3 regions of the Arthrobacter sp. SLBN-100 genome follow, and region 1 is predicted to be linked to each of the others. Evidence: riboswitches for the same ligand, from Rfam matches in the RefSeq annotation. Region 1 holds a riboswitch; each other region holds the start of a gene.
What was found. A riboswitch is a leader RNA that binds a small molecule or an ion and turns the genes downstream of it on or off. The one in region 1 is predicted to bind cyclic di-AMP.
Positions count from the first base shown of each region.

Region 2: linked by a shared signal. The riboswitch ahead of FBY31_RS17290 (hypothetical protein) and the one ahead of FBY31_RS04160 (LysM peptidoglycan-binding domain-containing protein) in region 1 are both predicted to bind cyclic di-AMP.
Region 3: linked by a shared signal. The riboswitch ahead of FBY31_RS17920 (M23 family metallopeptidase) and the one ahead of FBY31_RS04160 (LysM peptidoglycan-binding domain-containing protein) in region 1 are both predicted to bind cyclic di-AMP.

Region 1 is NZ_VFMY01000001.1:890,126-896,065, reverse strand. Features, by position in the region: gene FBY31_RS04165 (protein adenylyltransferase SelO) at 1-1,277, shown strand, start outside; gene FBY31_RS04160 (LysM peptidoglycan-binding domain-containing protein) at 1,395-2,255, opposite strand; cyclic di-AMP (ydaO/yuaA leader) riboswitch at 2,259-2,431, opposite strand; gene FBY31_RS04155 (dienelactone hydrolase family protein) at 2,730-3,704, shown strand; gene FBY31_RS04150 (lytic transglycosylase domain-containing protein) at 3,810-5,153, shown strand; gene FBY31_RS04145 (TraR/DksA family transcriptional regulator) at 5,172-5,531, shown strand; gene FBY31_RS04140 (DNA alkylation repair protein) at 5,528-5,940, shown strand, end outside.
Region 2 is NZ_VFMY01000001.1:3,736,264-3,742,203, forward strand. Features, by position in the region: gene FBY31_RS17270 (phosphatase PAP2 family protein) at 1-171, shown strand, start outside; gene upp (uracil phosphoribosyltransferase) at 213-848, shown strand; gene FBY31_RS17280 (glyoxalase superfamily protein) at 894-1,268, shown strand; gene FBY31_RS17285 (HAD-IA family hydrolase) at 1,359-2,036, shown strand; gene FBY31_RS17290 (hypothetical protein) at 2,054-2,779, opposite strand; cyclic di-AMP (ydaO/yuaA leader) riboswitch at 2,785-2,929, opposite strand; gene FBY31_RS17295 (HAMP domain-containing sensor histidine kinase) at 3,039-4,565, opposite strand; gene FBY31_RS17300 (response regulator transcription factor) at 4,573-5,313, opposite strand; gene FBY31_RS22845 (hypothetical protein) at 5,445-5,600, shown strand.
Region 3 is NZ_VFMY01000001.1:3,879,900-3,885,839, forward strand. Features, by position in the region: gene serC (phosphoserine transaminase) at 1-957, opposite strand, end outside; gene FBY31_RS17915 (metal-dependent transcriptional regulator) at 1,236-1,943, shown strand; cyclic di-AMP (ydaO/yuaA leader) riboswitch at 2,078-2,289, shown strand; gene FBY31_RS17920 (M23 family metallopeptidase) at 2,300-3,121, shown strand; cyclic di-AMP (ydaO/yuaA leader) riboswitch at 3,269-3,429, shown strand; gene FBY31_RS17925 (C40 family peptidase) at 3,500-4,174, shown strand; gene FBY31_RS17930 (NlpC/P60 family protein) at 4,331-5,086, shown strand; gene FBY31_RS17935 (HNH endonuclease) at 5,334-5,834, shown strand; gene mobA (molybdenum cofactor guanylyltransferase) at 5,892-5,940, shown strand, end outside.

The sequences.
Region 1 (5,940 bases):
ACATTCCGGCGGGGGCGACGCCGGTGGCCCAGGCCTATGCCGGCCACCAGTTTGGCGGTTACTCCCCCCTCCTCGGCGACGGCCGCGCGCTTCTTCTTGGCGAGGTGACGGACGTACACGGGCGCCTGCGCGACATCCACCTCAAAGGGTCCGGCCGCACGCCCTTCGCCCGCGCAGGCGACGGACGTGCCGTCGTCGGGCCCATGCTGCGGGAGTACGTGGTGAGTGAGGCGATGAACGCACTGGGCATCCCCACCACGAGGTCCCTGGCTGTTACGGCCACCGGCCGCCCGGTCCGCCGCGATACCATGCTTCCTGGAGCAGTCCTGGCAAGGGTGGCCAGCAGCCATCTGCGGGTTGGAAGCTTCCAGTACGCTCGGGCCACCGAGAACATGGACCTCCTGCGGCGCCTCGCCGATCACGCCATTACACGGCACCACCCCGCCGCTGCCCTGGCCGAGAATCGCTACCTCGCCCTCTTTGAGGCCGTGGTAGCCGCCCAGGCGTCGCTGGTGGCCCGGTGGATGCTGGTGGGCTTCGTCCATGGCGTCATGAACACAGACAACATCACCATCTCCGGCGAAACCATCGACTACGGCCCCTGCGCGTTTATGGACGCCTTCAACCCGGCGGCCGTCTACAGCTCCATCGACGTCGGCGGCCGCTACGCCTACGCCAACCAGCCGGTGGTGGCCGAATGGAACCTCGCCCGCCTTGCCGAGGCAATGCTGCCGCTCATCAACGAAGACCAGGAACAGGCCGTAGCCCCCGCAGTGGAAGCCCTGGGCGCGTTCCGCCGCCAGTACAGTGACGCCTGGTTCGCCGGCATGAAAACCAAACTGGGCCTGAAGGAGAGTGCCGCCGGGAGCCCGGAGGCAGAAGAAGCATCGCAGGTGGTGGACGGCGTGATCGCCATACTCAAGGACGGGCCCGTGGACTACACCTCGTTCTTCCGGAATCTCGGCCACGCGGCGCGGGGAAACCAGCGGCCCGCCCGAGGCATGGTCCTGGACCTCGCGGCTTTCGACGCCTGGGCCGAACGGTGGCAGGCCCTGCAACCCGACGCCGGCCTGATGGACCAGGTCAACCCCGCCTACATTCCGCGCAACCACCTGGTGGAGGAGGCGCTCGCCGCAGCAACTGACGGCGACCTCGATCCATTTAACCGGCTCGTGGACGTTGTCCGTGCCCCATACCAGGAGCGCCCGGGGCTGGAGCGCTATGCCGAGGGAGCGCCGGAGGACTTCGGCAGTTACCAGACCTTCTGCGGCACCTGAGCTGACGGGACGTGCACAGCCGGCACCCGGCGGACGGGGTTGCAGCGAGCGCCAACAACGAAACAGGGGCGGCAGGCGGGGATAATCCCGCCTGCCGCCCCTGTCCGGGTGGTGTGGCTACGCTACGTGGACGAAGGAAGCGCCCCCGAGCCAGCTGATGGAGTGGACCTCGGTCTTGTAACCGTCCACGCCGCCGCTGACAACCTGGCCGTTGCCGGCGTACACGCCGACGTGGCCGGCGGTGATCACCAGGTCACCGGCAGCGGGGGTGCCCACAACGGAGCCGTACTGGAAGAACTGGCCGGGAGCCAGGTCGCCAACACTCTTACCCACCGAGCGCAGGGCCTTCTCCACCATGGCGGTGCAGTCCTGCTGGACGCCCACCTGGCCGTAGGCCGACGCCAGGATGGCAGCGCCCGCGCCCGAACCGGTGGCAGCTGCCGGAGCTGAAGCGTAGGACACGTTCACTCCAGTGTTGGCCGGAGCCGGGGCAGCGGCTGCCTGAACGGGTGCAGGAGCGGCGGCCGGAGCAGGAGCGGCGACGGGTGCCGGAGCAGCGGCCGGAGCAGCTGCAACATACCCGGCGCCCGGGATCTGAATCTGGTCGCCGGGGTAGATGATCGCGGAGATCGCCAGGGCGTTGGCCGACAGAACGTCATTGAGGCTGACGCCGTAGGCAGCCGAGATGGCACCCAAGGTGTCACCCGAAACCACAGTGTGCACGTTGGCGGCAGCTGCTGCGGGAGCAGCGACGGCAGCGGCGGGCGCAGTGTAAGCCTGGGTGTTAGTGGTCTCGGTGGTGTCCGGTCCGGTTACGCCTGCGTGGGCCGGGGCGCCCACACCGAAGGCAATGCCGGAAGCTGCTGCTACGGCGAGCGCCGGGCGGCCAAGCGACTTGGCTGATACAGCCAAGCCCTGGAGCGCGATTGAGCGGGCCGGAGTCGCGCGGTGACGGGCGGTGGTGGAATTTTTTGACACGGTTGATCGCCTCTCCCATGCCTGCGGGGTGAGCTGTCGGGTTCGGGTTGGAGATACCCGGCCGGGAGCGGCTCCGAACGGAACGGAGGGCGCTATCGACTTGACCCCAAGGCCTCTGAGGAGGCCGCGGAAATGTGGTTCCCCCGTCCCTGCCAGCTGGAAAGCGATTGAATCCCGGATCAGTGGCAGGGCTCGGCATACTGATGGGAATGTCCCGGTCTGGGAGGGACACCTGAAGACCATAGCCCGCACCGGGACCGATTGTCACGTTTGGGTAACATACGAGCGGCTTCTCTCGTATTTAGCAAATGATTGGATTCTTCCTACACCGGGCCTTGACCTCAGGAGATAGAAACGCCGTACGCCGCCAGGTGTTGTTTGTCACAAAGTAATAAAGCTCCGCCGGAATGGGGTGGCTGAATCTTGTCCGCGAGGGCAGAGGGTAGGAGGATGAGCGCACTCAGAGGAGGCCCCGTGACTCAGCTCGGCAAGTATGAGAAGTATCTGATCGAAGAATTCTTTGACGACTACCGCGCCGGGACTTTAAGCCACCGGACGTTCACCCGGCGGGTGGCCTTCATTACCGGCAGTATGGCGGCTGCCGCGGCCGCGATGCTGCTGGTCGGCTGCACGCCCAGTGAGATGCCCCGCAGCACCGACCCGATTCCCGCGCCCGAGGCCTCTGCGTCGACTGCCTCCGGAACGGCCGGTTCCGGTGCGGTGCCCGGGGCGAAAAGCCCGCTCTCCGTACCTGAGGGTGCTGCTGGAATGACGACGGCGACCGTCCAGTTTCCGTCCGGCGGAACCTCTGTCAGCGCCTACTTGGCCCGCCCGGAGTCGACCGGGCCCCGTCCTGCAGTGCTGATCTGCCACGAGAACCGTGGCCTGACACCCCACATCCAGGACGTGGCGCGACGCTTCGCGAAAGAGGGCTACGTGGCCCTTGCCCTGGACCTGCTGAGCCGGGAAGGCGGAACCGCCGGCATGGACCGCGATGCTGTTCCCGGCGCCCTCACCACGGCCGGGGCCCAGCGGCACATCGCCGACTTTGGAGCGGCACTGGAGTACCTCCGGGGCCAGGACTTCGTGGAGGGTGAACGAATTGCCATGACCGGTTACTGTTTCGGTGGCGGCATCACCTGGCAGGCAGCCACAGAGCTGGACGGGCTGAAGGCGACCTCGGCTTTTTATGGGCCCGCCCCTGACCTGGGCAAGGTGCCGGGGATCAAGCCTGCGGTCTTCGGTGTATATGCAGAGCTGGATCAACGCATCACGGGTGCCATGCCGGCGCTCAAGGATGCGCTCGCTGCCACCGACGTTGTCCATCAGCTCACTGTCTACCCCGGTGTGGGCCACGCGTTCCACAATGACACCGGTGACCAGTACAACGAGGCCCAGGCCACAGCCGCCTGGAAAGACACCCTCGCCTGGTTCAGCCAGCACCTCTGAAGTGCACCGTCCTGCCCGCCGGGAGGAAGCGGGAGGTCTCCGCTGCATAACGATGTCAGGACGCTGGCCTTCAACCAGAGGTTGAAGCCGGTAAACTTCCGGACTATGTCTCGGTTCGTTACAAAAGCCCGGTCCCTCCTGCCGGCGGCGCTTCTGGTGGCCCTGACCGCAATACTGGGGCTGGCACCGGCGGGCGCAGCGGAAAGCGACCCGACCGGCGATTACCCCTCCTGGGAGGATGTGCAGGAAGCAAAGCAGACCGAGGCTGGCAAGGCCGCTGAAATCAGCAGGATTGACGGCCTTTTGGGTGACCTGCAGGCCCAGTCCGAGTCCTTGGGTACAGCCGCCGTCCAGTCGGCAGCCGACTATGCTGTCACAGACTCTGCGCTGCAGAGTGCCAGCGCAAGAGTGGAGGCCCTCACCGCCCAGGTCTCACAGGCCAACGCCGATCTGTCCCGGCACCGGAAGGAACTTGGTGCCCTCGCGGCCCAGTCCTACAAAACCGGCGGCACCACCATGGGATTCTTCGTTGCCCTGGATGCGATCCAGGCCAACAGCATTCAGGGGCTCAACGTGGTGCAAATCGTCGGGGACAAAACGGCGGGGCTGGTCACAAAGGCCGAAGCCGGTGGCCGGATCGCATCCTCGTTGGCTGCCCAGGAAAGTGCTGCCAGAGCCGAACGTGAGCGGCTGTCCCTTGAAGCCAAGGCCAAGCTCGACGCCGCCCGGTCCGCGCAGGAGGCGATGGCGCGCCAGGTGGCGGAAAGCCGGCAGCGCAGCGAGGAGTTGACAGCCCAACTGGCCTCCCTCAAGGGCACGACGGCGGAAGTTGAGGGAGCCTACCGGCAGGGCCAGGCGGCACTTGCCGCTTATGAGGCAGCGCAGGCCGCCAAGCGCGCCGCAGCCGAAGAGCAGGCCCGGCAGCAGGCCGAAGCGGCAGCCAGGGCAGCCGCAGCGGCTGCCGTCCGACCGCCCGCTCCGCCCGTCCCCGCACCGGCAAATCGCGTACCCGACGACCCCGCACCCGGCAATCCGGCACCTAACAACCCGGCGCCGGCAAATCCTGCCCCCGCACCCGCCTTGCCCGTGGCACCCAGCCCGCCGCCCGTCGTCGTGCCCTCCGTTCCCGGCGGCGCCGTCAATGACCCGGCAGGCGCCAAAAGCTACGCCTCGGGCAGGCTGGGCTCGTACGGCTGGGGCCAGGACCAGTTCCTCTGCCTCGCCCAGCTCTGGACCAAGGAATCAAACTGGCTGACTACCGCCACGAACCCCTACTCCGGCGCCTATGGAATAGCCCAGGCACTTCCGCCCGGAAAATACTCCAGCGCCGGCAGTGACTGGCTCACCAGTTACCGGACCCAGATCGAATGGGGCCTGGGCTACATCCGCGGCCGCTACGGCTCTCCGTGCGGGGCCTGGAACCACTCGGCGGCCAACAACTGGTACTGACCCCGCTAGGCTTTTCCCATGCCTGACTTCGAACGGTTCCGGATCCTGCTCGAGGAGGAGCGGGCGCGGAAAGCGGCGTTGCTTCCGGCCCTCCGCGCCGACATCGCCTCGGCAAACTCCGCCCGCCAGGATTCGAACGTGGATGACGAACACGATCCGGAAGGCTCCACCATCGCCTTCGAACTGTCGCAGGCCTCGGCACTCCTGCAGCAAAGCAGCGCCGGACTGGACCAGGTGGAGGCGGCCCTCGCCAGGATCGCCGACGGCACCTACGGGACCTGCGCCGTCTGCGGGGAAGCTATCGCTGACGGCCGGCTGGAGGCGCGCCCCTGGACGCCGTTTTGCATCCGTCATGCGTCGGCAGGCCGGATCCGATGAGCAGCAGCGTCGATATTGTTGCAGCCGCTGCCGGGTTTGTTGACCGCACCCTGCAGAATGAGGGTGCCTGGTTCCGGGCGGACGACGTCGAGGGCCGGCTGGGCGGCGCGCTCACCTCCTACGGATCCTCCATCGGCGCCGTCCGGGGAACCATCCGTGATGCCCTGCGGAAGTACAAGGACCTCGATCACGACGCCGTGGTGCAGTTGGCCTCGGCGCTGTGGGGACAGCCGCGGCCTGGCTCCCGCGCGGTCTACGAGCGCCGGCTCGCCGCCATCGTGCTGCTGCAAACCAAGGCGGCGCTGCTGCGCCATTCGGACCTGACGCGGATCGAAAGCTTCCTCCGGTCCGCCGGAACCCGGGAGCTGGCTGACCCGCTGCTGGCCGACGTGGTGGCCCCATTCCTTGC
Region 2 (5,940 bases), 2.8 Mb from region 1:
CTCATCCGGAAGCGGGAGCACGCCGGGCCAGCCCCCACGTTCGAGCATCCAGTCATCCGCGAGGACCACACCGGCGAGACTCAGCAGGGCACGGACACCTCGGCCGGGTTCGACGGCGGCACATCAGGAAGGAGCGACGGCGGCTCCTCCCGGTCCGGCGCAGGCGGCTGACGGCAGGAATTCGCGCAACAACCGGGTGGTAGTTTTGACCCATGCGCACTCTCGTTGTGGACCACCCCCTGGTCGCCCATAAGCTCACCGTCCTCCGGGACAAGAACACCCCGTCCCCGGTCTTCCGGCAGCTGACGGAAGAGCTGGTCACCCTGCTCGCTTATGAGGCCACCCGCGAAGTCCGCACCGAACCCGTTACCATCGAAACTCCGGTCAGCACCACCGTGGGTACCGCGTTCACCAAGCCCACACCGCTGGTGGTCCCCATCCTGCGCGCCGGCCTGGGGATGCTCGAGGGCATGACCAAACTCGTCCCCACCGCGGAAGTCGGTTTCCTCGGCATGGCCCGCGACGAGGAAACCCTGGACATCATCACCTATGCCGAACGCCTCCCGGAAGACCTCACGGACCGGCAAATCTTCGTCCTGGACCCCATGCTGGCCACCGGCGGGACCCTGCGCGAAGCCATCAAGTTCCTCTTCAGGCGCGGCGCCTCCGACGTGACCTGCATCTGCCTCCTGGCCGCCCCGGAAGGACTGGCCAAGCTGGAGGAAGAACTCTCCGGCGCGAACGTCACCATCGTCCTGGCCTCCATCGATGAAAAGCTCAACGCGAAGTCGTACATCGTTCCCGGTCTCGGGGACGCGGGCGACAGGCTTTACGGCATCGCGGGGTAGCGCTCAACCCTTTTCCATTCCCCGTCCCGCCGCTAGCCTGTGTGGATGGACTGGAAACTGGAACTTGTGTTTGTCCCTGTATCGGACGTGGACCGCGCCAAGGATTTCTACGTCAACAAGGTGGGATTCAATGCGGACTTCGATGAGCGGCCCTCGGACTCCATCCGCTTTGTCCAGCTGACGCCCCGCGGCTCAGCCTGTTCGATCTGCATCGGGGAAGGGCTGATCGACGCGCCTCCCGGCACCGGCTCGAATCTCCAGCTGGTTGTCAATGACATCCACGCGGCCCACCAGTACCTGAAAAACAACGGGGTGGACGTCAGCGACGTGGACGTGCAGGCCTGGGGCCACTTCGTCTATTTTGCTGATCCCGACGGCAACAGGTGGGCGGTCCAATACATCCCGGGCCGCGAAAGCTGACCCGCGCCGGGCCAGTACGGCTCAGGGGTGGCGTCCGGGATCCGCGGCCTAAGATCAGGCCGCCCGGGATCCTGGGGCAGAATGGGGACCATGAATGTTTCGGCCCCTGCAGCAATCCGGACCCTGACCTGCAGTGCCGTCCTCTTTGACATGGACGGCACCCTGGTCGATTCCACTGCGGTGGTGGAGCAGGTGTGGGGTGAGTTTGCGGCGCGCTACGGACTGGACCTCGGTGAGATTCTCCGGACATCGCACGGCGTCCAGGCGCGCGATACAGTCACCCGGTTTGCTCCCGCCGGTGCCGACGTGACGGCACTTACGGCGGAACTCGGGGCGATGGAACGCGTCCGAACGGACGGCATCGTGCCCCTGCCCGGCGCCGCCCGGCTGCTGGCAGACCTGCCGGCGGAGGCCGTTGCCCTGGTCACGTCGGCCGACCGCATCCTGGCCGAAATCCGCATGAACGCCGCCGGGCTGCCCATGCCAGCCATAGCGGTGACCGCTGAACTGGTGACCCGTGGCAAGCCGGATCCAGAGGGATACCTGAAGGCCGCGGCTAACCTTGGCGTGGATCCCGTTGACGTCGTGGTCTTCGAAGACGCTCCGGCGGGAATCGCCGCAGGAGTGGCCGCCGGCATCCGGACTGTGGCGGTGGGATCCAACACCGGCCCGCTGCCCGCCGGCGTACTTCACATCCAGGACTACAGCGCGGTCGCCGTCGAAACCGGCAAGGACGACGGCCGGACGGTCATTTCCTTCCGGCTTTAAGGTCCGCCACTACGCGCCTAGTACCAGTTGTTGGACAGGTGGAAGTTCAGCGCGCCACAAGGGGACTGGTAGCGCTCCTGGATGTAGTTCAGGCCCCAGTTGATCTGCGTGCGGTAGTTGGTGAGGTAGTCCGGACCGGCGCTTGCCATCTTTTCAGCGGGCAGGGACTGGACGATGCCGTACGCGCCACTGCTTGCGTTGGTGGCCGTGGTGGTCCAGTCGGACTCCTTGGTCCAGAGGGTCTGCAGGCACTGCATCTGGTCCGGAGCCCAGCCGTAGCTGCCAAGCTGGCCGGCGGCGTAAGCCTGGGCACCGGCGGGGTCATTAACCGCGACGACGGGTGCCGGCTCAGGAGCGGCAGCAGGCGCGGGGGCGGGCTCGGGAGCCGGTGCCGGTTCGGGAGCGGCCGCCGGTGCCGGCTCGGGAGCGGGAGCCGGTGCCGGCTCTGCCGCCTGCGGGGCCACCGCGATCTCCTCGGCGGCGGGAGCGGGCGCCGGGTTGGCCCGGATTTCGCTCTTCTCAATGCTCAGGTTGGAGTGCGCCTCAGCGGCTTGGGTTTCGGTGGCGGCAACCCGGATGCTGGACTCGGTAGCCTGTCCGGCCGCCCCGACTCCTACGAGGAGTGCAGCGGATGCGGCAAGTACGGCCGCGCGCTTACCGACAGAAGGGAATTTCCCGGTTTCCGGTGCGGACTGCGGTGCAGACTCGTTTTTCGGGCGTGGCTGTGCCAGGAATTTGAACATGATGAATCGCCTCTCACACCTGCGGAGTTAGCTGTCGGGTTCGGATGAGGGCATCCGGCCAGACGGAAAGATCACGTGCTGGCTTAACCCCAAGGGCAATCAGTGCCCGGGACGGTGGGTCCCCCGCCTCTGCCTTGGTTCAAGAGAAATCCGGGAAGTGGCAGAGCTTGGCGTCATCCGGATATACGGCCCGAACGGGAACCGTACCTAAACGACGGTACAGGAATTCAAAGCACAAGTCACATTTTGGTAACAGAGATCACGATGACGGCGCGTCGCCTTGCTGCAAAGGCCCCCGGATAGGCAGCTGCAGGGCGAACTGTGTGCGTCCCGGCTGTGACGTCACCGTTACCTTTCCTCCATGCGCCTCGATAATGGACTCCACGATGGACAGCCCAAGACCGCTCGTACCCTCCGTTGCTGACGCACCCGACTGGTCTCCTGCGACCTTTCGAGCCGCGTCTGCGCGGGCGAAGCGTGAAAAGACGTTGTCCACGAATTCTGCAGGGATCCCGCCGCCGTCGTCCGTTACCGTTACTGCCGCTGCCCCTTCAGGAGACTTGCCTACGCCTGTGACCACCGTGGTCCCCGGGGGAGTGTGCTTGCGTGCGTTGGACAGCAGGTTCATCAGGACCTGGCGCAGCTGGGAGGCGTCACCGTTGACCACGACGGGCTCGTCAGGAAGCTCCAGCCGCCAGATATGGCCCGGCGCCATCACCTTTTCGTCGCTGACGCACTCAATGACCAGTTGCGTCAGGTCCGCCGCGCTGAGCTTGAGCGGCTGCCCCTCATCGAGCCGTGCCAGCAGCAGCAGGTCTTCCACCAGGGCGGTCATCCGCTCCGACTGGCTCTGCACGCGGGCCAGCGATTTTTGGCCATCGGGAGTGAAGTCCTCCGTCATCCGCATCAGTTCCGTATAGCCGCGGATCGCCGTCAGTGGAGTGCGCAGTTCGTGCGAGGCGTCGGCCACGAACTGCCGCACCTTGGTTTCGCTCCTCTGCCGCGCCTGCAGCGCGTAGGCCACGTTGTCCAGCATGAGGTTGAGCGCGTGGCCCACGCTGCCCACTTCCGTTCCCGGGTTGGAGTTCGACGGCGGCACCCGCACCGCCAGTGCCACCTCGCCGGCGTCCAGCGGCAGCTGTGAAACGCGGGTGGCTACCTCTGACAGCTGCTCGAGGGGCTTCATGGTGCGGCGGATCAGCACGGTCCCCACCAGTCCGATGAGCAGCAGGCCGCCCAGGGAGACGAACACAAAGGTCCACACCAGGGAGGTGAGTGTGCTCTCCTTGGCAGCAAGGGGGAGTCCGGTCACCAGCACATCCCCGAAATTCGTCTTAACGGCTATCAACCGGTAATCGCCGTTGGAGAGGGTACGGTCCACTGGCTGCGCATCCGTGGCCAGGGCCAGCAGGGCCTGCTTGTCCTCGGCAGACAACGCCGAACGGGTGGTGTCCGGCGCCAGGAACCCGGCGCTGTTAACCTGCCCATTGAGGATACGCGCGTTCAGGGTTCCTACGCTCTGGCCGCGGGCGTCCAGCGGGTCCCTTCCGTTGAAACCGCCCATGGGCGGGCGGCCGGGATCGTTCGACCGTTCCGCGGCCTGGCTGAGCTGTCCGTCGAGTTGGCGGGTGAGGAATGCGTCCATTGAGGCATAGCTGACCACGCCCACCGCGCCGCAGATGGCGATCAGCAGGGCCATGGCAAGGAGGATCAGGCGGGTGCGCAGGTGCCAGGTGCCGGGCTTGAGCCAGCTCCGGGGATGGGGCGCAACCTGTTGCGAGGCCATGGTGCGCCTACTCAGCAGGCTTGATGACGTATCCGGCGCCGCGCACCGTGTGGATCATGGGCGGGTGCACGGCATCCACCTTCTTGCGCAGGTAGGAGATATACAGCTCCACGATGTTGGCCTGGCCGCCGAAGTCGTAGTCCCAGACGCGGTCCAGGATCTGCGCCTTGCTGATCACCCGCTTGGGGTTTTCCATCAAATAACGGAGCAATTCGAATTGGGTGGCCGTGAGCTGGAGTTCCTCGCCCGCCCGGGTCACCTCCCGGGTGTCCACGTTCAGGACCAGGTCGCCCACCACCAGTTCAGCCGTATCCATGGCGGCCACCCCGGAACGCTGGACCAGGCGGTGCAGCCGCAGGAGGACTTCCTCCATACTGAACGGCTTGGTGACGTAATCGTCGCCGCCGGCTGCCAGGCCCACGATCCGGTCCTGCACAGCGTCCTTGGCGGTCAGGAACAATGCCGGGACCTCGGGCGCGAAGGCGCGGATCCTTGCCAGCAGCTCAACGCCGTCGAACCCAGGCAGCATGACGTCGAGAACCAGGACGTCCGGGCGGAAGTCCTTGGCCAGTTTCACTGCCTCGGGCCCGTCGGCTGCAACGGCAACGGACCAGCCCGCCATACGCAGTCCCATGCTCATGAGTTCTGAGAGGCTCGGCTCGTCGTCCACCACCAGGGCCCGGATGGGGGAACCGTCCGGGTGGGCGAGTTGGGGGAGGTTGTTTGTCATGGAGTGCTGTGTGGCCATGGAACAACTCTCCGATCACTCGTTTAGCCCGGGCTTTGGGATTCCTGTGTCCTGGCTGTGAATCCCAGCCTAGCGAGCTGGGTGTCAAAAGCGGCCTGCGGGGGCTTTTGGATGCGGCCTGGAGGGGCCGAATGATCCTTCTTGCCGGACTTGCCGGACTTGCCGGACTTGCCGGACATGCCGGTCATGAGATGGAAGACGGGCGGAATTTTCTCCGTAGCGACGGCATGTCGCTGGACAGCGATGCCCTCGCGCAGGGGCGATTTTGGTATTGCCCGCGTATTTGAAGAAAAAGAGCCTAAGCGGAGGTGCAGCCGAATTAAGTTCCCTGGATGGGCCTTCTGAGGACAGGAAGCGGGATAATGAATGGCATTCTGGCAGCACTCAAGAATCGTGATCTACACCACAAAAGCTGATTTTGTCTCAGAATGCGGACTAATTGATCCATTGTTACTTGCAAGTTCGCATTGTTACGCTGCACACTTCCATTGTGAACAAGAACTCAACAGCACCTGCAGCCGCAGACTATTGGCCCAGCACATCCGCTGCTGCCGACATGGGCTGTTGTCGAATGTACGCCTGACCTTCCCACCCCTCGAAGATCTCCAGGCATTCGCCCCCCAGCCC
Region 3 (5,940 bases), 3.0 Mb from region 1:
CACGGACTCATCGAAGTCGATGGTGGCGATGACGTTCGAGCGCTCGTCCGGGTTGGTGACGAAGGGAGTGGCGAACCCGGAGGCGTCAGCCCAGCTGTAGATGCGGCCGGCGGAGTCAGCCGTGCGGGCGGATGCAAAGTCCATGCCGCCGTTGGCGTTCAACCACTGCACCTGCGCGTCCAGCGTCACGAGGGTGGACAGCGACGGGGTGTTGTAGGTCTGGTTCAGGCGCGAGTTGTCGATGGCCGTCTGCAAATCCAGGAAATCCGGAATCCAGCGGTCGCTGGCCTTGATCCGTGCTGCCCGTTCCAGGGCGGCCGGGGAGAACAGCCCAAGCCAGAGCCCGCCGTCGGAAGCAAAGTTTTTCTGCGGAGCAAAGTAGTAAACGTCACTTTGTGCCACATCGACGTCCAGACCGCCTGCGGCAGAGGTGGCGTCCACCAGGACCAGCGCACCTTCGTCCACGCCGGCAACGCGCTGCACGGGGGCCGAAACGCCTGTGCTGGTCTCGTTCTGCGGCCAGGCGTACACATCCACGCCTGCTTCTGCCTGCGCTGAGGGGCGGGTGCCGGGTTCGGATTTGATGATGGAGGACGCGTCCAGGAAGGGGGCCTTGTTGGTTGCTGCGGCGAACTTGGACCCGAATTCACCAAAGGAAAGGTGCTGGGCCTTCTTCTCGACCAGGCCAAAGCTGGCAATATCCCAGAAAGCGGTGGAGCCGCCCACGCCGAGCACCACTTCGTACCCGTCAGGTGCCCGGAAGAACTGGCTCAGGCCTTCGCGGACAGAGCCCACCAGGTTCTTAACCGGGGCCTGGCGGTGGGACGTGCCGAGGATGTTCTTTGACGCGGCTGACAGCGCATCAATCTGTTCCTGCCGGACCTTGGAAGGCCCGGCGCCGAACCGTCCGTCCTTGGGCAGGAGGTCGGCGGGAATAGTGATGCTGGTTTCGCTCACAGGTGCTCCAATTTCGGCATGGACATAACTTTGGTCCGGACGGTTGTTGGCGGCCGGCAGTCGGCGGTGACTGCAACCAGGGCCTTCCCTATTCTGCCTGAAGCGCTGTTTCGGCGGGAACCTGGGCCACCATAGTCCAGCCAATGAGACGCCCGCGCAGCACAGGGGTGAACTATTCGGACAAAGTCAAAATAGGCTAAGCTTTTCCACGGACTACGTCGCAGTGAAGGCGATACGGTGGGACAACGCAAGGTACTGCGCTCTAGGAGCTGAGCTGGATGACGGATCTGATCGACACAACGGAAATGTACCTTCGGACCATTTTGGAGCTTGAAGAAGAGAATATCGTCGCTCTTCGTGCGCGCATCGCCGAGCGGCTCCGCCACTCAGGGCCCACCGTCTCCCAGACCATCGGCAGGATGGAGCGGGACGGCCTGGTGGTCGTCTCCGGAGACCGGCACCTTGAGCTCACTGAAACGGGACGGAAGCGCGCCACGGAGGTCATGCGCAAGCACCGCCTTGCCGAGCGCCTGCTCGCGGATGTTATCGGACTGGACTGGGCCTACGTCCATGACGAAGCCTGCCGCTGGGAGCATGTCATGAGCGAACGGGTGGAGCGGCGCATCTATGAGATGCTCAACCACCCCACGGAGTCTCCGTACGGGAATCCGATTCCCGGTTTGGCGGCCTTGGGCGGTACGCCCTCATTGGGCTTCGCCGACGGTGCCATCAGCCTCCTTGAAGCAATGAAATCCTACGGTCCGGCATCTGAGGTGACCGTGAGCAGGCTCGCGGAGCCCATCCAGGTGGAGCCGGAACTGCTGTCCCAGCTCGATGAAGGCGGTATCCGTCCGGGTGCAGCCGTATCGCTGGAACGGGTGGGCGACTATATTTCCGTCCGGGTTGCAGGGATTGAAGGGGCCCTGGAACTGCCGCCCGAGGTTGCCGCACACGTGTTTGTTGCCATCCGCCAGCCTGCCGGCTAGCGGCGCGTTACCCTACGAGCGGCCACTTACGCGAAGATAACGGAATTGTTACCAAGCGGCTTAAGCCTCTATAGTTGAACCAAGCGTTGATATTAAAGCGTTACCTGATCTGGAGCCGAGCTCTGCCAGCGGATCAGGAGTGCGAGTCGTAACTGGCAGAGGCGGGGGAACCACAACCGGCAGCGGGGGACTGCCTTGGGGTGAAGTCCGTCAGCAGCAAGCCTCTTCCAGCGAAGGATCCTTAACGGGATATCTCTGTGCCGAAGCTTGCTTACGGCGGACCGGGTCTTTGAACTCTCTGACCCGAATCCGACAGCTAACTCCGCAGGCTTTCCAGAGAGGAACCCTTCTTGACCATGCAGAATTCCAGGGGTCGCCGCCGCGCGGCGGGCCCCGCTTCGACACCGCGCGTTGTCGAAGTCATCACCTCGGAGCGCCCCCGCGATCCGCACCGTGATGCTCGCCGGCGTCGGGGTCCCTTCCGCCAGATCACCGAGTTCGCCGGGGCCAGCGGCATCGGCCAGAAGGCCGGCATGGCCCTTGCCGCCACCGGCCTGGTCCTCACTGTGACAGTTCCGGCCACCAGTCCCGTCATGGCCACCGACGCCTCGGGCGCCACCCCGGTAGCCGCCTCCTCTGTGACGCCCCAGCCCCAGGTTTCCGCGGAAGCCGGAGCCCAGATTGACTTCAGCCGCTCCGCCGTTGTCACCCAGGCTGACCCCGACGGCAAGCTGAAGCAGCTGCTGAGCGCCCAGTCGGCCGGCGCCATCAGCCGCGCCGCCTCGGCCGGAAGCCTTGGCGCCCCGCTCACCGTGATGAGCACCGCCTCGCCGTTCGGCTACCGGGTCAGCCCCATCACCGGCGGCACGGGAGACTTTCACCGCGGACAGGACTATGTGGCCCAGTGCGGCACCTCGGTCATGGCTGCGGCAACCGGAACCGTTACGTTTGTGGGCTGGCACCAGTTCGGTGGCGGCAACCGCGTTGTGATTGACCACGGCAACGGCCTGGAAACCACCTACAACCACCTGTCGTCCTTCAACGTGAAGGAAGGCCAGACGGTATCCCGCGGGGAAGTTGTCGCGCTCAGCGGCACTACGGGGGCCTCCACGGGCTGCCACCTGCACTTCGAAGTCCAAGTCAATGGTGAAGTGGTTGACCCCACTGGCTGGCTGTAGTCAAGTGACAATGAGCTATCAGATGCTCTTGAGTTGCCGTGACCTGAATGTGACATTCAATCAAAACTGCTGTACCGTCTAACTCGCGTCAACTTTTCCGAAGTTGACGCTCTTGTGCGGATTGCCTAGCTCTGCCACCGCTCAAGGTCCGTTCGCATGACATCGTCTGGCAGGGGCGGGGGAACCAATTTTGGCCTTTCCATGGGAAGGCCTTGGGGTTAAGTCGCAAAGCTTCCTTGGAAGCCGCGTGGCCGGGTGACTCCCATCCGAATCCGACAGCTCACCTCGCAGGCATTGGGAGAGGCTACCTTCGTGTCTTCACGCCATAATTCTGCGCGCCACCGTGCGCAAACGGTTCGCACCAACCCTTTGGACACTGTGTCCAAAGCTGTTAGTGCCAATGCCGGGACAGTTGGTCGCCAGGCTGCCGTTATCGCAGCTGCCTCCGGCCTCATCCTGAGCATGGGCTTGCCGGCCACCGCCGCAGACACCACCCCTGGTGTGTCCGCCTCCGCCGAGTCCGGTTCAGCGCAGAGCGCCCTTGCCGTTACTGCGGCGCCCACGGCCACCGTCTCCTTCGAGCGCCCGGTGGTCAAGACCACTGCGGCTCCCAGGGTGCAGGCCGTACGTACCCAGTCCACTGCCTCAGGTAACGGAACGGCTGCCACCGGAACCGCTGCCTCCACCGTGGAGAAGCTGGCCGAAACCGCCTCTTCTGCTTCCACTTCAGGCATTGCTGCCATCGCGTACACCGGCATTGGCCGCTCCTACGTCTGGGGCGGCACCAGCCCCGTCACCGGCTGGGACTGCTCGGGCTTCACCCAGTGGGTCTACGCACAGGCCGGCATCAGCATTCCCCGCACCAATGCGTGGACTGTTATGAAGCCGACTTCCACTCCACAGCCTGGTGACCTGGTCATGCAGAACGGCGGCGCGCACGTTGGCATCTACGTCGGCAACGGCATGATGATCAGCGCACTGAACCCCTCCCAGGGGACGCTGCTGCACGCGGCTGCCGCCACCGGCTCCTCCGCATTCTTCACCATGAACTAGTTCTTCGACCTCCGGGTCCAAGAGCTTTTTCTTTGCCCAAACGCATTTTCGCTATACATCCCCGTTCGTGACGTGCCGGCGTACCCCCAAGATGCCGGCACGTCCAAACCCCCTGTCTGCCTACAAGGCGACCGGGGAAAACGAAAGAGAGAACTGATGACTACTCGTGCAACCGCACGGCATCGCGCCGAGGTCACCAAAACCAATTCGCTCGCCATTATTGCCAAAGCTGTAGGCGGCAATGCAGGAGGCGTTGGACGCCAGGCAGCAGTGATCGCAGCCGCTTCCGGCCTGGTCCTGACCAGCGGCCTGGCAGCCAACGCTGCTGACGCCAACGTCCAGCGTGACTCCGCTCCGGCTTCGAACCTGGAAGTTGAATCAACGGTTGAGGCGCCGATTTCGGCTGAGTCCACCATTGCCATTTCCTTCGAAAAGCCCGCAGTGACCACCACTCCGGCTCCCGTTGTGGAAGCGCCGGAGCCCGAGGTTGAGGTCCAGGAAGCCCCCGCTCCGGCCGCCACCCCTGTTGTAGCCGCCAAGGTGACGGCCTCCGCTCCTGCCGCAGCCCCCGCCGCTTCGGCGAGCGGCAAGGGTGCAGCTATCCTTTCGGCCGCCTACGCCCAGCTCGGTGTGATGCAGGACTGCACCATGCTGGTTACCAACTCCCTGGCCGCCGTCGGCATCAACTTCCACGACTGGCCCGCCGGCTACCTTTCCCTGGGCCGCACCGTGAGCGCCGCTGAAGCGCAGCCGGGCGACCTGATCTACTACGCCGACGGTGGCGCCGGTGTGGCACACATCGCTGTCTACGCCGGAAACGGCCAGGCAGTGCACGGCGGCTACAACGGCAACCAGACGGTTGTTTTCAGCGCCAACGTTGGCTCCGGCCCGGTCTTCATCCGCGTGAACTGACACTCCCGGCCCGTTTATGCCGCTGACCGGATCGAAAACGGCCCCTGCCCTTGCGGCAGGGGTTGTTTCGTTTAACCGCGCAGGTCGCGTCAGTCGCTGCGGCCGGACACGGCGGATCCGCACACACCGGAATTAGCCGATAGCGCACTTCTTTGTTTACTCTTGTGGTGTCGATCCATAGCCCGGACATGCCGAGGGCAGCCGGCCCTCGTGCCCCTGACGGGTGCGGCCGTGAAGAGGTACGTGCATGCGCACTCTCGTTCTGAATGCTGGATATGAACCGCTGGCGGTTATTTCTTTCCGCCGGGCGCTGGTGCTTGTGCTGACGAACAAGGCGAGCGTTGTGGCCGAAGGGGACGATCCCGTAGTGGGTCCCCAGGAGATTCTGGGCCGCCCGTCCGTGATTCTCCTGAACCGCTACATCCGTCCCAGATACAACCAGTCCACGGCCGTCAGCAGACGCGGGGTGCTTCGCCGTGACGGGCACAAATGTGCCTACTGCGGGAAAGCTGCGCACACGATCGACCATGTCCACCCCAAGTCCCGCGGCGGAGCCGATTCCTGGGAGAACCTTGTGGCTGCATGCCTTCGGTGCAACAACGTCAAAGGTGATCACACCCCGGCGGAGATGGGTTGGAAGCTGCGGTTCGTGCCCGAGCCTCCGCATGGCACCATCTGGCAGATCAAGGAACTCGAGAAGCCCACGCCTGCCTGGGATCCCTTCCTGCTTCCGGAACGCGCTGCCTAAGAGACGTCCCGCGGTATCTGGGCTTGGCCTTGGCCCGCTCCGGATTAGGCTGGGGGAGTGGAACAGAACAGGTTGGACTTCGACGCCCTGGTGCTTGCCGGCGGCC